DNA from 3 places in the Microbacterium sp. NFH-22A-Y genome. Region 3 is predicted to be linked to each of the others. Evidence: predicted binding sites of a transcription regulator. Region 3 holds the regulator's gene; each other region holds the start of a gene.
What was found. Region 3 encodes LexA, which represses DNA repair genes until DNA is damaged. Its sites were predicted from a motif close to TCGAACANNTGTTCGA; they were not measured.
Positions count from the first base shown of each region.

Region 1: L0965_RS01470 (HNH endonuclease signature motif containing protein) is a predicted target of LexA. The motif match lies at 2,169-2,184, and genes of this name have one in related genera.
Region 2: L0965_RS01840 (HNH endonuclease signature motif containing protein) is a predicted target of LexA. The motif match lies at 1,757-1,772, and genes of this name have one in related genera.

Region 1 covers NZ_JACBGF010000001.1:317,538-320,809, reverse strand. The annotation lists gene L0965_RS01475 (NAD(P)/FAD-dependent oxidoreductase) at 1-622, opposite strand, end outside; gene L0965_RS01470 (HNH endonuclease signature motif containing protein) at 687-2,090, opposite strand; gene L0965_RS01465 (AAA family ATPase) at 2,229-3,272, shown strand, end outside.
Region 2 covers NZ_JACBGF010000001.1:398,093-401,364, reverse strand. The annotation lists gene L0965_RS01845 (gamma-aminobutyraldehyde dehydrogenase) at 1-233, shown strand, start outside; gene L0965_RS01840 (HNH endonuclease signature motif containing protein) at 266-1,675, opposite strand; gene L0965_RS01835 (TetR/AcrR family transcriptional regulator) at 1,832-2,455, opposite strand; gene L0965_RS01830 (agmatine/peptidylarginine deiminase) at 2,532-3,272, shown strand, end outside.
Region 3 covers NZ_JACBGF010000004.1:91,535-94,806, forward strand. The annotation lists gene L0965_RS15135 (hypothetical protein) at 1-943, opposite strand, end outside; gene lexA (transcriptional repressor LexA) at 946-1,611, opposite strand; gene L0965_RS15145 (LysM peptidoglycan-binding domain-containing protein) at 1,888-2,310, shown strand; gene L0965_RS15150 (histidinol-phosphate transaminase) at 2,368-3,272, shown strand, end outside.

The DNA of each region.
Region 1 (3,272 bases), on a different contig from region 3:
CCGCCCGCGTCAGCGCTGCGCTGAGGCCGGGCACCGCGAGGTCGACGTCGATCTCGTCGGGGTCGACTCCCCAGGTGCCGATCGTGAGCGGGGCCACGAGCCGGTCGCGGATGCGCGCTCCCATCCGTGTGCGCACGAGGGCGCCCAGGCGACGCTCGCGGCCGATCGTCAGCGGAGGCCGCAGGCGGTCCAGGTAGGCCCGCCAGACGCCCGCGCTTCCCACGAGGCGGCGCACGGCCGGCGCCCACACGTTGGCGGGGATGCCGGCGCGGTTGGCGGGCAGCGGCACGACGTGCAGACCGTCACCGGCCGCGACGGCGACGGCGACGCTCTCGTCGGCCGCGGGCTCGACGTCGGCGCGCAGCTCGAGCTGGTCGATCAGGTCGGCGAGGGCGGGGGCGGAGAGCGAGAACACCTCGGCGGCCAGGTCGATGTCGATCCCGTCGAGCGTCGCGGTCTCGATGGCTCCACCCACGCGGGTGCCGGCTTCGAGGAGGACGACCGGCATCCCGATGCGCGCGCACTCCCACGCGGCCGTCAGGCCGGCGATCCCCCCACCGACGACGACCACGCGGGTGGCGCGGGCACGGTCGGCGAGGGTGGGTTCGGCGCGCTCGGACACGTCCCCATCCTCCCATCCCGTCTGCGCCGGGGCGCCCGCGCACGACGTGACCCGTGCGTGGTGCTCAGAACGGTGGTGGGTCGTCGGTGTGCGGGACGAATCGGACGCGTCCGGGTGGGTGGTCCTCGTAGTGGCGTCCGGTGGGTGAGGTCCATTCGAGGGTTCCGCCGCCGAGGTGTCGGACCCGCCAGGCGGTGTGGTGCTTCACGGTGTGGTGGCGGCGGCAAAGGTGGGCGAGGTTGTCAGGTGCTGTGGGGCCGCCTTCTGCGGCTGCGGTGGTGTGGTCGCGGTCGCACCGGTGGGCGGGGCGGGTGCAGCCGGGGGTGCGGCAGCGCTCATCCCTCGCAGCCAGGTAACGGCGGATTTCCGCACTGGGTCGGTACCGGTCGACGGCGACGGGGATGCCGGTGGTCGGGTCGATGAACACCCGATCCCAGCCAGGTGCGAGCCCCGCCAGCCGGCGGGCCATCGTCGGGTCGATGGGCCCGTACCCGGCGAGCAGGGCCGGGCCTCCGTCGGGGTCGCCGGCGAGGGTCAGCGCGGGCACGGTGACCTGGATTCGTGCGGTGATGGCATCGAGGCCGGCGCCGGTCGCGGTCGTGGACGGGGTGCTCGTGAGGAGCAGGTCACTGAACACGTCCGCGCGGACCTGATCGAGCGTGCGAGCATCCGTCCCGCCGGTGGGACCGGTCCGCAGACACTCACCACCCGCATCGCCGCCGCCTACATCGCCGCCATCAGCATCGTCGTGACCACCGTTGCCGTCGGGATCACCGTCAGCCGGCTGGTCGAGGATGCCGCGGGCACGGGTCGTGAGGCTGTCGTGGATCGCCTGGGCGAGCGGGGCGGGAAGATCCGCGATCAACCGCGCCATCCCGTCGCCGAGGGGGAACAGACGCACCGACCGGGAGTCGTACGCGCGGCGGGCGGCCTCGGTGAACGCGGCGGGATCGATCGTCGCCGCGATCGCCTTCACAGCCGCCGCCATCCGGGCCGGGGACTCCGACTGCGCGACATCCAGAGCGAGGGCCTCGAATCGGGCACGGTCGGCCTCGGTGCGCAGCAGCCCGCCCGTGCGACCGATCGCCCACGCGTGACCGGCATCGATCCGCCCCTGCCCCCAGATCTCCAGCGTGGTCGGGAACTGCTCCCGCAGCAGGTACGCCTCCGACATCCGTCGCTGCACGCCCCGATCCGACACCCGCAGCGCCATCGCGAGCTCCAGCGCGACTTCCCGCAAGGGCAGATCAGCCTCACCCGACCGCACCGACCGTCCCTGCTGCAGCGCCTCCTGACGCAGCAGCGCCACCCGATCCGCGACCACATCGACCGCCGCCGCGCACAACCGCGCCTCCGCCGCCTGCGCCCGGGCCGCACGACGGCGCGCATCGACGACGCCGGACACCAGCACGGCCAACGCCCGCCACACCGATCCCGGCGATCCCGGCGCCTCCACCACAGCGCGCATGACTCCCCCACCGGCACACGCCGGAGAACACGACCCGCATCACGAAGGGGGCACGCGCGGGGCTTCTTCATCCCAGTATAGAACAAATCTTCGAATCCCGCACGCAGGAACGCGGGAGTGCGGACCTAGAGTGGAGCCGTGCGGCTCACCTACTTCGGCGGTCCGGCGTGGGATGCCGGCCCCCTGCCGGCGCGCGGACGCGGGCAGGAGGGACTTCTCTTCCGTCTCGCCGTCGACGCGGGCACCGTCGTGTCGGTGCGGGCGCTGGCCGACGACCTCTGGTCGTTGGATGCGCCCGACGACCCGCGCGCCGCGCTGCAGTCCCTCGTCTCGAGGCTGCGCCGCGCCCTCGGGGCCGCGACGATCGCGTCGGTGTCGGGCGGCTACCGCCTCACGATCGGCCGAGACGAGATCGATCTCACACGCTTCCAGGATCTCGTGTCGGAGGCCCGGGCCGCGGGCGACCCCGCCGCGGCGGCCGCGCTCGCACGCCGAGCGATCGCCCTCTGGGTGGGCGATCCGTGGGTGCCGGACGGGTTCGACTGGGCCCTGCGCGACCTCCTCGAAGACCGCGCCCACGCGGAGCGCCTCGTCGCCGCGGACGCCGCGACACCCGCCGCCGCACCGGACGCCGACGCCCCCGCCGCCTCCCGTGCGCCCGCCGTGCCGGCGGCGCTGACGCCGCTCATCGGCCGCGGCGACGAGCTGACGACCATCGCGGCGCAGCTGCGCGCGGAGCGACTCGTCACCGTCATCGGTCCCGGCGGCGCCGGCAAGACCACGCTCGCCCTGGAGACGGCGCGCCGAACGCCCGACACGCTCTTCGTCGAGCTCGCCCCGGCCGCGGCGGCCGAGATCTGGGCGGCCATCGCGGCGTCCGCCGGCCGCGGCATCCGGCTCGGCGAGACCCCGCCGCGTCGCGAGGAGAGCGACCGCGACCGCGTCGTCGAGGCCCTGCGCGGCCGTGACGTGCTCGTGGTGCTCGACAACTGCGAGCACGTCAGCGCGGCCGCGGCGGCCGTCGCGCGAGATCTGCTGGCCGCCCTGCCCGCGGCGCGGATCCTCGCCACGAGCCGCGAGCCCCTGGGCGTGCCCGGCGAGGCGTTCGTCGCGCTGGGACCGCTGCCCGACACCGACGCCGTCGAGCTCTTCGAGCGGCGCGTGCGTGCCGCGCGCGGCACG
Region 2 (3,272 bases), on a different contig from region 3:
CGAACGGGGTGCCGTACGCCCTCGCGGCGTCGGTCTGGACCCGCGAGCACGCCCGAGCGCTGCGGTTCTCGCGCGACCTCGACTTCGGCTGCGTGTGGATCAACGCGCACATCCCCTTCGTCTCCGACATGCCGCACGGCGGCTTCAAGCACTCCGGGTACGGCAAGGACCTCTCCGTCTACGGCTTCGAGGACTACACCCGCATCAAGCACGTCATGGCGAGCCTGGACTGACGCACACGCACACGGCCGGACCCCGCTCGGCGTCAGAAGGGTGGCGGCTCGGCCGGCGTGGGTTCGGGGACGAATCTCACGAGGCTGGGTGGGTGGTCCTCGTAGTGGCGTCCGGTGGGTGAGGTCCATTCGAGGGTTCCGTGGCCGAGGTGTCGGACCTGCCAGGCGGTGTGGTGCTTCACGGTGTGGTGGCGGCGGCACAAGTGGGCGAGGTTGTCGGGTGCCGTGGGGCCGCCGTCTGCGGCGGCGGTGGTGTGGTCGCGGTCGCACCGGTGGGCGGGGCGGGTGCAGCCGGGGGTGCGGCAGCGTTCATCCCTCGCAGCGAGGTAGCGGCGGATTTCCGCGGAGTGTCGGTAGCGGTCGACGGCGACGGGGATGCCGGTGGTCGGGTCGGTGAACACGCGATCCCAGCCGGGTGCGAGCCCCGCCAACCGGCGGGCAAGTCCCGGGTCGATGGGCCCGTACCCGGTCAAGATCGCCGGGCCTCCGTCGGGGTCGCCGGCGAGGGTCAGGGCGGGGACCGTCACCTGGATCTGCGCCGTCACCGCTTCCACTCCGGCACCGGTGGCTCGGGTGGAGGCAGTGGCGGTCAGGAGCAGGTCGGTGAGGATGTCCGCACGCACCTGCGCCAACGTGCGGGTGTCTGCATGAGCGCAGGGGCGGGAGCCGGTGATGACCCTCTCGCCGTGCGGTCCGTCGTCCGTGTCCGCGCCGGCATCCGATGAAGCACCCTCGTCCTGGTGCGGGACGTCCTCGCCGGGCTGGTCGAGGATCGCCCGACCCCGGGCGGTCAGGGTGTCGTGGATCGCGTGGGCGAGCGGCGCGGGAAGATCCGCGATCAACCGAGCCATACCGTCCTCCAACGGGAACAACCGCACCGAGCGTTCCTCATACGCGCGCTGCGCGGCTTCGGTGAACGCAGTCGGGTCGATTGTTGCCGCGATCGCCTTCGCCGCCGCGCTCATCCGCGCAGGCGACTCCGACCGGGCCGCCTCCAGAGCGAGGGTTTCGTACCGTGCCCGGTCTGCTTCAGAGGTGAGAAGCGTGCCGGTGCGGCTGATCGCCCACGCGTGACCGGCATCGATCTCCCCGCCCGCCCACACCTCAAACGTCCGCGGGAACAGGGTCGTCAGCAGGTACGCCTCCGACATCCGGCGTTGCACACCCCGATCCGACACCCGCAACGCCATCGCCAGCTCCAACGCGACCTCCCGCAACGGCAGATCCGCATCAGACGACCGCACCGACCGCCCCTGCTGCTGCGCCTCCTGACGCAGCAACGCCGCACGTTCCGCGACCAGTCCCACGGCATCGGCCAGCAACCTCGCCTCGGCAGCTTGCGCCTGAGCCGCACGACGCCGCGCATCCACCACACCGGCCACCAGCGCATCCAACCCGGGCCAGGTCGTATCACCCTCACGGGTACTCGTCAGCGCGTGCATCATCACCCCTGACCCGGCATCAACCGGAGGACAGGACCCGCAACAGAAGGTGGGCACGCGCGGGGTTTCTTCACCCCACTATAGAACAAAACTTCGAAGATCGCAAGAGAGAGCAAGAGGGAGATCGCGGAATCCCGCGACCGCCCGAGGCCACCGTCAGGCCCCGTCGAGCGCCTCCGCCTCCACCCCGAGCAGGCCCGCGGCCGCGCGCAGCACGGGCGCGACCGGCTCGATCCCCGGCCCCCAGCCGACCAGCGCGTGGGCGCTGAGACCGTCGATCATCGCCAGCAGGTGCCAGGCGAGGGGCTCCGGATCGGCGGCAGGGATCACCCCGGCATCCATCCCCCGCACGATCTCGTCGGCGAGCGCGCCGCGCCAGGCGTCCATCGCCGCCCGCACCCTCTCGGCGAGCGGCGCGTTGCGCGTCCCCAGCGCCCACGCCTGCACCCAGACGAGGGTGACGTCGCGCCGGGCGGGATCCAGCGTGGTCCGCAGCAGCGCACCGATCCGCACCGGCGCGGGCGCGTCGGGAAGGAGCGCGCGCACCTCGTCGAGCTCGCCGGCCACGATGTCGAAGAAGGTGTCGGCGACGAGGTCGTCCATGCTCGGGATGTAGTGGGCGACGAGTCCCGACGCCACCCCCACGCGCGTCGCGACGGCGCGCAGCGTCACCGCGTCCAGACCGTCGGCGAGCGCCAGGTCGTGCGCGGCGCCGGCGATCTGCTCACGCCGCTGCTCGGCGCTCAATCGCGCGCGTGCGGTGGTTGACGTCTGCGGCATCCGCTCGCTACCCTCCGATGAGTTGATCATGTGATCAATAAGCTACTCCAGGACCGGACGAGAGTCGAGGATGCCGATGAGCTGGCGGATGCCGAGCGAGACCGCGCCGCACGCGCGCACGTGGATGGCCTTCCCCGTCGAGGGGCCGACCCTCGGCGAGCGCGATGCCGACCGCGACGAGGGCTACGCCGCCTGGACGGAGGTCGCCGCGGCGATCGCCCGCTTCGAGCCGGTGACGATGGTCGTCGACCCCTCCGAGCTCGCGCGCGCCCGGCGGATGCTGCCCGGCGACGTCTCGATCCTGGAGGCGCCCGTCGACGAGTTCTGGATGCGCGACCACGGCCCGACGTTCGTCGTCGACGACGAACGTCCCGGCGTCCTGGGGGCCGTCGACTGGATCTTCAACGGGTGGGGAGCCCACGACTGGGCGCGGTGGGAGCGCTCGGCGGAGCACGCCCGCCTCATCGCGGCCGAGGTCGGCGCCGAGCTCGTGTCCTCCACGCTGGTCACCGAGGGCGGCGGCTTCCACGTCGACGGCGAAGGCACGGTGCTGCTGACCGAGACGGTGCAGCTCGACCCGCGCCGCAACCCCTACGCCGACCGGGCCCGCGTCGAAGCGGAGTTCGCCCGCACGCTGGGCACGACGAAGGCCATCTGGCTGCCGCGGGGGCTCACGCGCGACTACGACGACTTCGGCACCAACGGCCACGTCGACATCGTCGCGACCTTTCCCTCCCCCGGCCGCGTGCTGCTGCACACCCAGCGCGACCCCGCACACCCCGACCACGCCGTCAGCGCGGCCCTGCACGAGCTGCTC
Region 3 (3,272 bases):
CCACGGCGCGCTGCGAGGCGCCGGCGAGCCAGCCCGCTCCGACGAGGACGAGGGCCACGATGAGCACCACCACGGCCGTGCCCACGGCGCCGGCGAGGAGCCGGTCGTAGATCGCGAGCGCCGCGGCGGAGGAGAAGTCCGCCTGCGTCGCGGAGGACGCCACCCACGGGCGGCCGACCCCCGCGGCGATCAGCAGGATCGCCGACCCGATCCCCGCGGCGATGCCCGCCCGGGCGAGAGCGGCGGCGCGGCGTCGCGCGAGCACGACCCCGCCGATGAACAGCACGGCCGTGACCACCGGCATCCACCCGCCGAGAGCGACGCCGAAGGCGTAGCCCGTCCGGATCGCCGAAAGGGTGTCACCCGAACCGATGATCACGACGTGGTCGACTTCGGGGATGAACGGAGCCAGCGGAGCGCCCTGCGCGACGAGGCGCTCTTCGACGGCCGCGACGATCGCGCCGATCTGGATGCCGAGGCCGTCGGCCGTCTGCACGACGACGCCGCCGCCGTCGGAGGTCGCCGCGACGGTCAGCGCCCGATGGGAGCGGCGGACGACCTGCTCCCAGACGGTGCTGAACGCGTCCGAGCGCACGGCGTCGGCCACGGCGACGTGCACGAGCTGCTGCAGCGCCGTCGCCGCCGGGCCTTCCAGGCGCCGCAGCGCCTGCGCCGCGCGGTCGCCCATGCCGAGGTCGATCAGGCCGTCGATGACCGTGCCGGTCAGCGCCGCCGTGTCGAGCCGCTCATCGATCGCCGTCGTCGATGCCGCGATCACGGCGTCCTGGACCTCGACGGCCTGCGACAGCGGCGCGAGGGTGGCCGTGAACGCGTCCTCGTCCACGAGCTGCGTCCGCGCCCATCCGCTGACGATCGACAGGGGCAGCAGGACCGCCGCGACGACGATCACCGCCGTCGACGCCACCCCGCGCGCGGTGGCCATCCTCAGACGGCGCGCAGAACCGCGACGACGCGGCCGAGCACCACGGCGTCGTCGCCGAGGATCGGTTCGAACGCGGAGTTGCGGGGGAGCAGCCACGTGTGGCCGTCGCGCTGGCGGAAGGTTTTGACGGTGGCCTCGCCGTCGAGCATCGCCGCCACGATCTCGCCGTTGTCCGCCGTCGGCTGCGAGCGCACCACGACCCAGTCGCCGTCGCAGATGGCGGCGTCGATCATCGACTCGCCGCTGACCTTGAGCATGAACAGGTCGCCCTTGCCCACGAGCTGTCGCGGCAGCGGGAAGATCTCCTCGACCTGCTGATCGGCGGTGATCGGCACGCCGGCGGCGATGCGGCCCACGAGCGGCACGAGGGCGGCATCGCCGAGGGCGGGCGCGAGGTCGGCGGGGTTCTCCGCGGCCGCGCCGGGCAGGTCGATGAGCACCTCCATCGCGCGGGTCTTGCCCGCGTCGCGGCGCAGGTAGCCGCTGAGCTCCAGCTGGTTGAGCTGATGGGTCACGCTCGACAGCGACTTCAGTCCGACGGCATCGCCGATCTCGCGCATGCTCGGCGGGTAGCCGTGGCGGGCGATGGAGGTCTGGATCACCTCGAGGATCTTCAGCTGCTTGTCGCTGAGGCTCTTCCGCCTGCGTGTCTGAGGCTTCTCGGCCATGTCGCGCGCTCCTTCGATCGCGTCCCCCCGAAGGCGTGGCCTTCGAATGTCGGAGGTAGGTGATGGGGTCGTCTTGTCGAAACCGTATCCGGTTTTCGCAGCCTCGACCGGCACGCGCCCGCGTGTCGCCTTCGATTCATCTGCGAGAACCATGTGCTTGACACCCGAACACCATCGAAGATACATTCGGAAGAGAGATTCGCATCCGGCCCTCCCGGCCGAGGATCGGATGCGAATCTCTCGACACCCGGAGACACCCGTCCTGAGGAGGAACCCATGACCACGATCGACATCCTCGGCGCCTCGCCCCGCGGCCGTCTCGTCGCGGCGACCCCGATGACGACTGTCCGCGCGACGAACGCCCGCACGACGAACGCCCCGACGCGACTGCGTCTCACGGCACGGGGTCGGCGGGTCCTCGCGCTGCTCGCCTCCGTGCCCGCGGTGATCGCCCTCAGCATCGCGATCCTGTCCGGTGGTGGCGCGCTCGCCTCGAACGAGAACGGCTCCGGGGTCTCCTTCGCCCACGTCACGGTGCAGCCCGGTGACACGCTCTGGTCGATCGCGCACGCCGTCGCGCCCGATGCCGATCCGCGCGACGTGGTCGACGCGATCATGCGGCTGAACGCGCTGCCGTCGGGAAGCCTCGACATCGGCCAGAGCGTCGCGATCCCGGCGGAGTACAGCGCCGGGCGCTGATGCTCCCGGCGCCGGGAGCCCTCTCGGGGCGCCGCGCCGTGCAGTGCGCCGTCTACGATGTTCAGGGTGAGCGTCCGACTCGATGACCTTCCCCTCCGCGACGATCTGCGCGGGCTGACACCCTACGGGGCGCCCCAGGCGCCGCTGCCGGTGGCGCTGAACGTCAACGAGAACACCCACCCGGTGCCGGAGGACGTCGCCGACGACATCCTCGACAGCGTCGCGCGCGCGCTGCGCGAGGTGAACCGGTACCCCGACCGGGAGTTCACGGCTCTGCGCGAGGGATTCGCGGAGTATCTGGGTCACGGCCTGTCGGCGGCTCAGATCTGGGCCGCCAACGGGTCGAACGAGGTCCTCCAGCACCTGCTGCAGGCCTTCGGAGGTCCGGGACGCACCGCCTTCGGCTTCGCTCCCACCTACTCGATGTACCCGCTGCTGACGCGGGCGACGGGGGCGACCTACGCGCACGGCACCCGGGGCGTCGACTACACCCTCGCCCCGGAGGACGCCGCCGCCCAGATCGAGCGCGCCCAGCCGGACATCGTCTTCCTCTGCGCGCCGAACAACCCGACCGGCACCCCGCTCGGCCTCGACGTCATCGAGGCGGTGTACGACGCGGCGCCCGGCATCGTGATCGTCGACGAGGCGTACCAGGAGTTCGCGCCGCGCGATTCGCGCTCGGCGCTCACGCTCCTGCCCGATCGTCCGCGTCTGGTGGTGTCGCGCACCATGAGCAAGGCCTTCGCGTTCGCGGGTGCCCGTGTCGGCTATCTCGCCGCCGACCCCGCCGTGATCGACGCCCTGCGCCTGGTGCGCCTCCCGTACCACCTCAGCGCGCTCACCCAGGCCGCCGCGACCGCGGCGCTGCGGCACGCGCCCGCGATGCTCGCGATGGTCGACGACATCGTCGGTCAGCGCGACCGCATCTCGGCGACCCTCGACGCGCTCGGCTACCGCCCGTT